DNA from 2 places in the Microbacterium sp. NPDC079176 genome. Region 2 is predicted to be linked to the other one. Evidence: predicted binding sites of a transcription regulator. Region 2 holds the regulator's gene; the other holds the start of a gene.
The links. Region 2 encodes HrcA, which represses chaperone genes, less so after heat shock. Its sites were predicted from a motif close to TTNGCACTCGNNNNNNNCGAGTGCNAA; they were not measured.
Positions count from the first base shown of each region.

Region 1: groES (co-chaperone GroES) is a predicted target of HrcA. The motif match lies at 2,133-2,159, and genes of this name have one in related genera.

Region 1 is NZ_JBFBLM010000004.1:56,004-62,490, reverse strand. Features, by position in the region: gene AB0P11_RS10785 (ABC transporter substrate-binding protein) at 1-526, opposite strand, end outside; gene rarD (EamA family transporter RarD) at 671-1,609, opposite strand; gene groES (co-chaperone GroES) at 1,753-2,049, opposite strand; gene AB0P11_RS10770 (class I SAM-dependent methyltransferase) at 2,193-3,401, shown strand; gene AB0P11_RS10765 (hypothetical protein) at 3,416-4,639, opposite strand; gene AB0P11_RS10760 (hypothetical protein) at 4,623-5,684, opposite strand; gene AB0P11_RS10755 (hypothetical protein) at 5,688-6,200, opposite strand; gene tsaD (tRNA (adenosine(37)-N6)-threonylcarbamoyltransferase complex transferase subunit TsaD) at 6,200-6,487, opposite strand, start outside.
Region 2 is NZ_JBFBLM010000002.1:258,774-265,260, forward strand. Features, by position in the region: gene lepA (translation elongation factor 4) at 1-1,151, shown strand, start outside; gene AB0P11_RS05260 (DUF1990 family protein) at 1,221-1,874, shown strand; gene hemW (radical SAM family heme chaperone HemW) at 1,891-3,108, shown strand; gene hrcA (heat-inducible transcriptional repressor HrcA) at 3,215-4,246, shown strand; gene dnaJ (molecular chaperone DnaJ) at 4,286-5,401, shown strand; gene AB0P11_RS05280 (16S rRNA (uracil(1498)-N(3))-methyltransferase) at 5,416-6,144, shown strand; gene AB0P11_RS05285 (HIT domain-containing protein) at 6,189-6,487, shown strand, end outside.

The DNA of each region.
Region 1 (6,487 bases), on a different contig from region 2:
CCTCACCCTGCAGAAGGTCGCTGGGCGCGGTGCGGAAGTAGAGACCGTTGTCGTCCCAGTCGGTGAAGTCCGGGCCGGTGTTCGAGGCCGAGATCTGCAGGATGCCGGCGCTGACGTTTCCGTCGAGGATCAGGCGTGAGACGCCCGACGCCGCGGCACCGACGATGGCGGTGACGCCCGCGCCCTGGAGCTTGCTGATCGACGTCTCGTAGGCCTTGGTGTCGGTGTCGCCTTCGTCCTCAGCCGTCAGGTTGATCGTGACGCCGGCAGCAGCATCGTTGACCTCCTTGACCGCGAGGCCGACGCCGGATTCCATGGGCGGGCCGAGGAACGACAGCGAACCGGTCTGCGGCAGCAGCGAGCCGAGCTCGAGCGTGAGGTCGGCCGACGATCCGCCGCCGCCACCACCGTCGGACGGCTCCTCAGAGGGCGTGCCGCTGCAGCCTGCGACGACGATCGCCGAGACGCTCAGCAGCGCGACTCCGGCGAGAATCTTGGCGCTGCGCGAGCGCGTGAATGAGGTCATGATGCTCCCTTGCGTGACTGGCCGTGGATTGTGACCACGGTCGGGTGCTCTAACACTAGGACTGAAAGGCTTCCCGTAGGGGTCGCCGATGTTTCGGTGCGTTAACGATCCGACACCGAGTTTCCGGACGGATGAACCGGGAGTTCAGACGAGTGTCGGCTGATCGATCCGGCGTCCGCGACGCGCGGCGAGCAGCAGGTCGATCAGGAACACGAGGATCGCGACCCAGACGATGATGAAGCCCGCCCACCGCTCGGCCGGCATCGGCTCGCCGAGCACGACCGCGCCGATGATGAACTGCATGACGGGGGTGATGAACTGGATCATCCCGATGACGGTGAGGTTGATGCGCCGGGTGCCCGCGGCGAAGAGCAGCAGGGGCACTGCCGTGGCCACACCGGCGAACGCGAGAAGCACCGCATGCCACGCACCGTGCGAGCCCATCGTGATCCCGGCAGGGGTGGCGGCGACGAGGATCAGCTGCACGATGGCGATCGGGATCAGCCAGAACGACTCGAGCGTGAGTCCGCTGACCGCATCGACCGCGGGGCCGATCTTCTTCTTGATGAGTCCGTAGACGCCGAACGAGGCGGTCAGCGACAGGGCGATCCACGGGAACTCGCCGTAGAAGAGGACGATCACGATCACGGCGACCGCCGCGATGCCGATCGCCGCCCACTGGAGCCTGCGGATGCGCTCCTTGAGCACGAACACCCCCAGCAGCACGGTGGTGATCGGGTTGATGAAGTACCCGAGGCTGGTCTCCACGATGTTCCCGGAGAGGGTTCCGATGAGGAACACCTGCCAGTTGACGTAGATCAGGACACCCGCCAGAGCCGTCCATCCCAGCAGCCTCGGCTGTCGGACGATGACGCCGAAGGCGGCCCAGCCGCGCATCACGGTGAGGAGGAGCAGGCAGAAGACGAACGACAGCAGCACGCGCCACGCGACGACCTCCCACGGACCGGTGGGCACGAGCAGCAGGAAGTAGAGGGGCAGCACGCCCCAGAGCAGATACGCTCCCCCCGCGTACGCGACTCCCGCCGTCTGAGTGGCTCGGGAGGCGGCGTTCGTCGGGGTCACCGCACAACCCTATGCCCGTCGCTGCGCCGCCTCCGCCCCACGAGACCCGCCGTCCGGACATTGGCAGGAATCGATGGACCGGTGGCCGAACACGCAGGAAGGCCCGGATGCGTGATGCATCCGGGCCTTCCGAAGACGTTGTCTCAGCGGACGACGACTGCGAGCACGTCGCGAGCCGACAGGACGAGGTACTCGTCTGCGCCGAACTTCACCTCGGTGCCGCCGTACTTGCTGTAGAGCACACGGTCGCCCACGGCGACGTCGAGCGGAACGCGGTTGCCGTTGTCATCGATGCGGCCGGGGCCCACGGCCACGACCTCGCCCTCCTGGGGCTTCTCCTTGGCGGTGTCGGGGATGACCAGGCCACTCGCGGTGGTCTGCTCGGCCTCGACCTGCTTGATGACGATGCGGTCCTCGAGCGGCTTGATGGAAACCGACACGGTCTACCTCTTCTTTCTTGACGCTGACAGGAAGACTTTTCGCACTCTCAACCCGAGAGTGCTAATCCAGTCTAGGCGTTCCGCTGGCACTCACGCAATGCGAGTGCCAATGCGGCGAACAGCCCGCCGCCTAAGCTGGGGCAGTGGAGATCTCCGAGCTGCGCGCACTGCTGACCCCCGAGGGCCTCAAGGCGCTGGACGAACTCGGCCCCGTCGACGACGTCGCCGACGTCGCTCGAATCGTATCCCGGCTGCGTGCGGCCGGCCACTCGCCCGAGCTCGTCTCGGCCGTGGTCGGACAGGCACGACTTCGCACCAAGGCGAAAGGCAAGTTCGGCGACTTCGCGGCCCGGATGCTGTTCACCCGGGCCGGACTCGAGCAGGCGACACGGCTGGGCGTGGCCGCCCGGCATGCCCAGCGGATGCGCCGCGCCGGCATCACTCGCGTCGCGGATCTCGGCTGCGGCATCGGCGGGGATTCTCTTGCCTTCGCCGGTGCAGGGCTCGACGTCGTCGCCGTCGACGCCGACGAGGTGACCTCGGCGATCGCGGCGTACAACCTGGCGCCTCTCGGAGACAGCGCGAGGGTGATCCACGGCACGGCCGAGGCGCACGTGCCCGTCGAGGGCGACGAGAACCAGGCGATCTGGATGGATCCGGCCCGCCGCACCGCCGGGCACAGCGAGACGCGCCGGGTCTCGTCCGATGACTACTCTCCGCCGCTGGACTGGGCCTTCGATGTGGCCTCGCGCACATCGACGGGCATCAAGCTCGGTCCCGGTCACGACCGCGATTCGCTTCCCGTCGACGCCGAGGCGCAGTGGGTGAGCGCAGACGGCAGCGTGGTCGAGCTCGTGCTCTGGACGCGCGCTCTCGCCCGCGACGGCATCCGCCGTTCCGCCCTCGTGATCCGCGGCGAGCGCTCACATGAACTCACCGCAGGCGCCGACGCCGTCGACGAGCCCGTGCGGGAACTCGGCGCGTTCCTGCACGAGCCGGACGGGGCGGTGATCCGGGCGCGTCTGATCGGCGATGTCGCGCGCAGCCTCGACGCGGGAATGCTCGACGAGCGCATCGCGTACCTCACCTCTGACGCCGCGGTCACCAGTCCGTTCGTGCAGTCGTTCCGGGTGCGCGAGACGATGCCGGCGAACCCGAAGGCGATCAGCGCCGTCCTCAAGGCGAACGAGATCGGATCTCTCGAGATCAAGAAGCGCGGCATGGACATCGACCCCGCGGCCTTCCGCAAGAAGCTGGCGCTGCGGGGCGAGCAGACCGCGACGCTGATCCTCACTCGCGTGGGTGATCAGCGACGAGCGATCCTCGCCGATCGGGTGCCGGCAGCCGGCTGACGTCTCCCCGGCGCCTAGCCCTCGGTGTCGTCTGACGGGATGTCGACCTGGATCGGATCCTGGTATTCGCCGCCGAGCTCGAGTGTCTCACCGGGCCTCACCGTCGGCTCTGCCGTCGCCGTCGTGCTGTCTCCGGACACCACGAGGTAGGGCATGCCGTTCAACGTGTACGCGAGACGCACGCTCCAGTCGGAGGTCATCCCTCCGGCCTCGTCCACGACGGTTCCGGCGACCTCGATGACGTCCGCCGACGATTGTCCCTCGCTCGCCGGGCGGCATTCGACGGCCTGGACGGCATCGACGATGAGGCAGTCCTGGATGTCGTCGCTCGCGACGCGCTGTGCGCGCCAGACCGGCGCATCGCGGAAGTACCCGACGACCGAGAAGGAGAACTCTTCGAAACCGTCCTCGACCAGCTGCTCGGCGCGTTCCCGCTCGTCGCCCTGGAACTGCGACAGCCAGGAGTTCTCGTCCGAACGCCATCGCTGGATGATGCCGACGACCTCCCCGTTCATCGCTCGCGCGGCGGACGCCCAGATCTCCTCGAGGCCCTCGTCCCCCTCCCCCGGCACCGCGACGCTCGCGTTCAGGCCGATGCCGTTCCCGTTGTCGAGATCGGCCGCGGGCTGGCACTGATCCGCCGACTTGTCGGCGGCATCGAGCGTCAGGCACACCGTCTCGCCGTCGTCCTTCGTCGCGTACCAGACGAGGGCATCCTCGTCCTGTCCGATCGCGCGCAGACTGCCCGGGTCGAACCCGCCCTCGGCCTGCAATTCCGCACGCCGCTCCTGCTGCGCGGAAGTCAACGCGACGGCATCGCCGGAACGCCCGAAGAGCGCCCAGCCGGTGCCGAGACCGATCACGAGCAGAAGTGCGGATGCCGCGACGACCGCCTTCCAGTGCTGACGGAATGCCGCGCGGAGGCCTCCGGTCTCGGTGGACCGACGTCCGTCGTCCGCGTGTTCGCCGGGCGCGCTGGGGGAAGCGTCGGCGACGGGTGCCTGACCGTCACGGAACGGCTTCTCCGACGTCGGCGGCTCGTGGGCCGGTCCCTGCCCGACCGGCGCGTCGACCCGGTCACGCGGGCCAGGGTCGACCCGGTCAGGCCTGCCAGGCTCGCCACGCAGCGATTCGAGCTCTCTCAGCCTCGCCGCCTCGGCCCCGGTCAGGCCACCGTCGCGGCCGTACGCTTTGACCTGCAGTGCGCGCAGCTCGGTAGAGTCACTCTCCTGCAGCATCGTCGCCCTCCCAGCCCTTCGTCACGGTCAGGTACTGCTGACCGTAGCCGAACCGGTACTCGTAGCGGGTCGTCTTCCCCTCACCCACGACGTCGAGCACGAGCGTCCTGTCCGCGTCGGCGAGCATGATGCTGTCATCGCAGGCCATCGGAGGGTCGGGCATCGACCCGTCGTAGACGAGACAGTACCTCTGCGTGGACATGTCGATCCCCGTCCAGATCGGCACGTCATCGTCGTAGCCGGCGACCAGGATCGTCCGCCGGTCCAGTCCCGTCCGCTCGGCGAGGGCGGTCGCCGCCTCCGCCTCGTCGGGGCTGGCGAACATCGCCGTGGACTGCGGCGAGGTAATGTAGCTGCGGGTGACGACCGCCGGCTCGCCGGCCGGCGTGAGGAACATCTGCGCCTCGACGTCATAAGTCTGACTCTGGCTCACGGGTTTCGTGAGAGTGGCATTCACGCCCTGGACCACGGCCTGCTCCCGCGTCGTGCACGCGGGAGCCGTCGCGTCCTCGTGTCCGAGCACCAGGCACACGTCAGCGCTCTCGTTCTTCGTCGCGAACCAGATCACGACGCCTTCTTCCTCCGCCATGGCCCGCACCGACCCCGGGTCGAAGTCCCCCGATGCGACGATCGCGCTCTGCCACTCCTCCTGCTGGGCGCTGAGCTGCATCGGCGCGGGACCCCGGTCGGTGAAGAGAAGCCAGCCCAGCGCGAGGCCGATGACCGCGAAGGCCGTGGCGACCGCGACCGCGAGACGCCGATGGTGTCGCAGCGCGATGCGCGGGGACCCGCCCTGGGCCTCGATGTCCACGGCCGGGTCGGGAGGTGACGCGCTCCCCTCCTCCTCTGCAACGCCCCGCGGAGCCTGCGCAGGGTCCGGCGCACGCGTCTCCGGACTTCTCGTCGCCGGCGGCCCCGCCAGACGCGTCTTCGCGGATTCCAGCTCGCGCAGCCGCGCTGCATCCGCCGCGCTCAACGACCCCGCACGGCCGTACGCCCGCGCCTGGAGCGCGCGCAGCTCGACGGATCGGTCCGCGTCGAGCATCGGCTATCCGAGTCTCTCGAACTGCATCCCGGCCCAGACGAGCCAACCGAGGCTGTAGACGGTCGCACACAGACCGAGAACGAGCGCCCAACGAGCGATGGCGCGGCTCTCGACCGGTCGGCGCAGCGACATGATCGACGCGATCACGGCGACGATGGCGATCGGGATGCCCCAACCGACGAAGAACGACGCGGCCAAGGCGACGACCGCCGCCATCAGCGCCCAGGGAGCGAGGCGGGTGTCGTCCACGGCGGACGTGCCCGTCGCCGGCTCCCAGTCGCCCTCCCGACCGATGTCCTCGGCGACTGGCCCCGTGACGACCACCGGCTCGACTCCGACCGGGCCGGTGGGGAGCTTCGTGTATCCCTCGCGGCGCGACCCGGGTATGCGTGCCGACCCCGCCGGATGCTCGACCTCGCCGCTCGGGCGCTCGATCCTGGTCGGCGGCACCGCGGCACTCGAGGCGGGCCCCGGTTCTGCACCCGCCCGATCCGGAGTGCGAGGCACGTCGCTCATCACATCACCGCGACGCGCTCGTCGACCTGGATCTCGGTGACGGGAAGCGTCGAGTCGGCTCCGAACGCCAGCGTCGACGGGCGACGGCCGGACGCGATGAGCTCCGCGGCGAGCGCCGCGATCATCGCGCCGTTGTCGGTGCACAGCGACAACGGCGGGATGCGCACCGTCACGCCGGCCTTCTCCGCCCTCGCGAGGGCGACCTCGCGGAGTCGTCGGTTGGCGATCACTCCTCCACCGAGCAGCAGGCGGGGCACGCCGAGGTCTGCGCACGCGGCGAGCGCCTT
Region 2 (6,487 bases):
AGCGCATTCAGATGATGTCGACGGGTGCCAACCACGAAGCGCTCGAGGTCGGCGTGTCGAGCCCCGAACCGGTGCCGTCCAAGGGGCTCGGCGTCGGCGAGGTCGGCTACCTCATCACCGGTGTGAAGGACGTCCGTCTGTCGAAGGTCGGTGACACGATCACGACGGCACGCAGGCCCTCGACCCAGGCTCTGCCGGGCTACACCGACCCGAAGCCGATGGTCTTCTCGGGGATCTACCCGATCGACGGCAGCGATTACGCGGAGCTCCGGGAGGCGCTCGACAAGCTCAAGCTCTCCGACGCCTCGCTGCAGTACGAGCCTGAGACCTCGGTCGCCCTCGGTTTCGGCTTCCGCTGCGGGTTCCTGGGACTCCTGCATCTCGAGATCATCACCGAGCGTCTCGAGCGAGAATTCGGCCTCGACCTCATCACCACCGCACCCAGCGTGATCTACGAGGTGCTCACGAGCGACACGGGCGAGACCGTGACGGTGACGAACCCGAGCGAGTACCCCGACGGTCGCATCGGCTCGGTGTCGGAGCCGATGGTGAAGACCGCGATCCTGCTGCCCAAGGACTACGTGGGCACGGTCATGGAGCTCTGCCAGTCTCGTCGCGGAGCGCTGCTGGGCATGGAGTACTTCTCCGAGGAGCGCGTGGAGCTCCGCTACATGATGCCGCTCGGTGAGATCGTCTTCGACTTCTTCGACCAGCTCAAGTCCAAGACCCAGGGCTATGCCTCGCTCGACTACGAACCCGCCGGACAGCAGGAGGCGGACCTGGTCAAGGTCGACATCCTGCTGCAGGGTGACAAGGTCGACGCGTTCAGCTCGATCGTGCACCGCGACAAGGCCTACGCCTACGGCACGCTGATGACGGAGCGACTGCGCAAGCTGATCCCTCGCCAGAACTTCGAGGTGCCGATCCAGGCCGCCATCGGCGCCAGGATCATCGCCCGCGAGACGATCAGGGCGCTGCGCAAGGACGTGCTCGCCAAATGCTACGGCGGTGACATCAGCCGCAAGCGCAAGCTCCTCGAGAAGCAGAAAGAGGGCAAGAAGCGCATGAAGATGGTCGGTCGTGTCGAAGTGCCGCAGGAGGCGTTCATCGCAGCGCTCTCCGGCGACGTCGAGGGCAAGGACAAGAAGTAGGACCTTCGGGCCGGGCTGTTCCCGGCGTGGAGGGTGATCGTCCAGGGAACGGGAAGTAGGCTGGAACGCATGCGGCGCGGGACTTTCCGAGACGACACGGTTGACTATGCGGCCGTGGGTGCGACCCACGCGCCCGATCTGATGCAGTACCCGCCGGAGCGCAGCATCCCGGCGGAGAACTCCTGGCGGATCGGCAGCGGTCATGACCGCTTCCAGTCCGCGGGCGAAGCGCTGCTGACCTGGACCGCGCAGCGCGCGGCGGGCCTCAGCATCGAGGATGTGCGTCCCGCGCCCGGTCCCGCCTACGCCGGTGTCAGCTTCGACGCCGAGGGCACTCCGATCGCACCGAGCAAGAACGACGTCGAACAGCGCTTCGACGCGGAAGGCACCCCGTTCGCCGGCCCGGGCATGACGTTGCGTCTGCATGGGCGGGTTGCCGGCATGCGGGCGGATGCCGAGCTGCGCGTGATCTCCGTGACCGAGGAGAAGCGCCGGATCGGATTCGTGCTGGGCACGGTCGGAGGCTCGGTGGTGCGCGGTGAGGAGTCCTTCGACATCGACTGGCGTGAGGACAACGACGAGGTGTGGTTCTCCGTCCGTGCCTTCGACGCGCCGAACTCCCTGCTCTACCGCGTCGTCCCGCCGCTGGTGAAGCGCCGTCGCCGGGAACTGTTCGCACGCTATCTGCGGGCGATCTCGCCGCTGTACGCGACTCCGGTCTGATGGTCGCACCTCTCTGATGGCCGGTCCGCTTCCACTCGGCGATCCGGCACCGGCAGACGGACATCTGCCCTCCGATCTGCCGATCGATTCCTCCGTGCCCTTCTCCGCATATCTGCACGTCCCCTTCTGCCGGGTGCGGTGCGGCTACTGCGACTTCAACACCTACACCTCGGGAGAGCTCCGCGGCGCGAAGCAGGAGGACTACGCCTCGACGCTCATCACCGAGATCGCCCTGGCGAGGCGCGTTCTCGCGGATGCGGGCGCGCTGCGCCCGATGGACACCGTGTTCCTCGGCGGCGGCACGCCGACTCTCCTGCCCGCGGGGGATCTCGCCCGGATGCTCGGTGCGGCGACCGACGCGTTCGGCCTCGTCGACGGCGCCGAGATCACGGTCGAGGCGAACCCCGACACGGTGACGCCCGAGGTCGCGCGGACCCTCGCGGATGCCGGCGTCACGCGGCTGTCGATCGGCATGCAGTCGGCAGTGCCGCATGTGCTCGCCGCTCTCGACCGCACTCATCGCCCCGAGAACGTGACGACAGCGGTCGCCGCGGCGAAGGACGCTGGCCTCGCCGTGAGCGTGGACCTCATCTACGGCGCCCCCGGTGAGTCGATCGGTGATTGGGAGGCGTCGCTCGATGCGGCGCTCGCACTCGAGTCGGACCACATCTCGGCGTACGCGCTGATCATCGAGGACGGCACGAAGCTCGCGCGACAGATCCGCCGAGGCGAGGTCCCGGCGCCGGACGACGACCTGCAGGCCGACATGTACGAGCTCGCCGATGCGCGTCTCGCAGCGGCGGGCTTCGACTGGTACGAGATCAGCAACTGGTCTCGCTCGCCCGAGCAGCGTTCGCGGCACAATCTCGCCTACTGGCGGGGGAGCGACTGGTGGGGATTCGGTCCCGGCGCGCACAGTCACGTCGCCGGCCTGCGGTGGTGGAACGTCAAGCATCCGGCCGCGTATGCACAGCGGCTCGCCGCAGCGGAGTCTCCCGCCGCCGGCACGGAGCGGCCGGACGAGCAGTCGACGACGCTCGAGCGCATCCTGCTGCTGAGTCGCATCCGCGAGGGCATCGCCGTCAGCGACCTCGCCGCGGACAAGAGGACACGCGTCGCGGGTCTGATCGCGGATGGGCTCGTCGACCCGGCCGCTGCCGTTCGCGGACGCGTGCAGCTCACACTGCGGGGGCGCCTGCTCGCCGATGCCGTCGTGCGTGAGCTCACCGACTGATCGGCGACCGCTGAGTCCGGACATCGTGCCGGATCAGCACGTGGTCGGCGTCGGCGGGTAGAATTGGCACTCGTAGCCAGTGAGTGCCAAGAGGGAGGGAGTTGCGATGGTCAGCGAAAGAGGCCTCCAGGTTCTCCGCGCGATCGTGCAGGACTACGTCGAGACCCATGAACCCGTCGGCAGCCGATCGATCGTCGACCGCTACTCCTTCGGCGTGTCCGCGGCGACGATCCGCAACGACATGGCACTGCTCGAAGACGAAGAGCTGATCGCCGCCCCGCACACCTCCTCCGGTCGCGTTCCCACCGACAAGGGCTACCGCGTGTTCGTGGATCATCTCGCCCAGCTGCGGCCGCTGTCGGTCGCGCAGCGCACGGCCATCGAGTCCTTCCTCACCGCTCCCTCCGACCTCGACGACCTGATGGTGCGCACGGTCCGAGTGCTCACGCAGCTCACGGGGCAGGTCGCGCTGGCGCAGTACCCGTCATTCGCGCGCGCGCATCTGACGCATCTCGAACTCGTGGCGCTGGCGCCGAATCGTCTGCTCATCGTGCTCGTCACCGACGCGGGCGGCGTCTCGCAGCGCATCGCCCCGCTGCCCGTCGACGTCGACGACGCCGACATGGCGCTGCTGCGTGCTCGCCTCTCCGCCCTGATCACGGGCCGGGCGGTGAGCGACGCCGCTGAGCGGCTGCAAGCGCTTCTCGCGGACGACGCACACAGTCATGACGTCGTACTGCGCGCTCTCGCGACGATCGTCATCGACGAGCTCGGCGCCTTCCGTCAGGAGCGCCTGGTGATGGCCGGAGCAGCGACTCTGGCTCGACGCGAGCAGGACTTCCGCGGCAGCATCCACCCTCTGCTCGAGGCGATCGAGGAGCAGGTGACGCTGCTGCGGCTGATGAGCGAGATGGAGGCGGACTCCCACGGTCTCGCCGCCAGCATCGGCACCGAGAACGCGTCCTTCGGCCTCGGCGAGGCATCGATCGTGGCCAGCAACTACGCCGCCCCCAGCGGCACGGCGCGAGTCGGCGTGATGGGGCCGACGCGCATGGACTATCCGAGCAATCTCGCGGCGGCGCGGGCCGTGGCCCGCTATCTGTCTCGGATGCTCGACGAAGACGAGGCGGCCCGCTGACGCGGCCGCCCAGAGAACAGCACACGCAGAAGGGCCATTGTGGCAGACCACTACGAGGTACTCGGCGTCTCTCGTGACGCCTCCACCGACGAGATCAAGAAGGCGTACCGACGCCTCGCTCGTCAGCTCCACCCCGATGTGAATCCGGGTGAGGACGCGGCCGAGCAGTTCAAGCTCGTCACGCATGCATACGACGTCCTGAGCGACGACGATTCCCGTCGCCGCTACGACATGGGCGGCGGAGACGGCGCCGCCGGCAACTTCCAGGGCTTCGGCGGCTTCGGTGACATCTTCGAGACCTTCTTCGGCGCGGGCCAAGGCGGTGGAAGGGGCGCGCGTCCGCGGTCACGCCGCGAACGTGGACAGGACGCCCTCGTCCGGGTGACCCTCGATCTCGGCGACGTCGTCTTCGGTGCGCACCGCGACATCGAGGTCGACACGGCCGTGCTGTGCGAGACGTGCAACGGCTCGTGCTGCCAGGAGGGCACGTCGCCCGTCACCTGTGACATCTGCGGCGGCTCCGGCCACGTTCAGCGTCAGGTGCGGAGCCTGCTCGGCAACGTCGTGACCTCTCAGCCCTGCGGCACCTGCGAGGGCTACGGCACGACGATCCCGTATCCGTGCGGCACCTGCGGCGGCCAGGGGCGGGTGCGCTCGCGTCGCACCGTCTCGCTCGACATCCCCGCCGGCGTCGAGACCGGGCTGCGCCTGCAGCTGCCGGGCTCTGGCGAGGTCGGCAAGGCGGGTGGCCCGAACGGCGACCTGTACGTCGAGGTCACCGTGAACCCGCACCCGTCTTTCAGCCGCGACGGCGACGACCTGCTGGCGACGCTGGAGGTGTCGATGCCGGATGCGATCCTCGGCACCGAGACCACGATCCAGGGTCTCGACGGCGAGGTCGATCTCGAGATCCGCTCGGGCGTCCAGTCCGGCGACGTGCTGACGATCAAGGGCCGCGGCATCACGCCGCTGCGGGGCAACCAGCGCGGCGACCTCCGCGTCGGCGTGCAGGTGGTCACTCCGACCCGGCTCGACTCCGCGCAGCGCGCGCTCATCGAGGACTTCGCGAAGAAGACCAAGGCACCGGGCCCGCAGCTGGCGCAGTTCCAGCAGGGGCTGTTCTCGAAGCTCCGCGACCGCTTCCGTTCGCACTGATCCGGACGGCGCTCATGGCACTCCACTTCCTCGTCGAGAACTCCTCGGATGCCGCGGTCGGCGACCTCGTGTCGCTCACCGGCGCCGAGGCGAAGCACGCCGCCGTCGTCCGACGGCTCCGCGTCGGCGAGGCGGTGACGGTCGGCGACGGCTCGGGGGTGTGGCTGACCGGCGTCGCCGAAGAGGTGTCTCCGTCCCGCGTCGACGTGCGCGTGGCCGAGCGATCGGTCGACCCCGCGCCCAGCCCTCGCATCGTGCTCGTGCAGGCTCTCGCGAAGGGCGATCGCGACGAGCTCGCCGTGCAGGCGGCATGCGAGCTCGGCGTCGATGAGATCGTGCCGTGGCAGGCGAGTCGAAGCGTGTCCCGATGGGATGGTCCCAAGGCCGTCAAGGGGCGCGAGCGGTGGGCGACGATCGTCCGCGAGGCGGCGAAGCAGGCTCACCGGGCGTGGGTCCCGGAGGTGGCGCCTCCGGCGTCGACCGTCGACCTCGCGAGACGCGCCGCATCTCAGCGGGTGCTGCTTCTCGACCCGACCGCCCCCGTGCGGTTGTCCGAGCTCGAGCCGGACGGCAGGGACATCGTCCTCGTCGTCGGGCCCGAGGGCGGTATCTCCGACGACGAGCTCTCGAAGCTGTCGGATGCCGGCGCCGAGCGTGTGCTGCTCGGAGACACCGTGCTGCGCACGTCCACGGCGGGCCCGGCTGCGATCGCCGTGCTGTCGGTCGCACTCAGCCGCTGGTGATCAGGCTACGGACCCGGCAGTGCTGCGGTCAGTAGACTGGGAGCATGTCCGAGCCCTCGATCTTCACGCGCATCCTCAACGGCGACATCCCGGGTGAGATCCTGCTCGACACCGGCCGCGTGTTCGCGATCCGGGACATCAACCCGCAGGCACTGCTGCACGCGCTCGTGATCCCCAAGACCGAGGACTACCGCGACGTCACGGAGCTCGCCGAGGGCGACCCCGGTCTGCTCGCGGAGATCGTCGCGGCTGCGAAGCAGCTCGCCTCCGAGCATGCGAACGGCGAATACCGCCTCATCTTCAACAACGGCGCCAGCGCCGCCCAGTCCGTCTTCCACGTGCA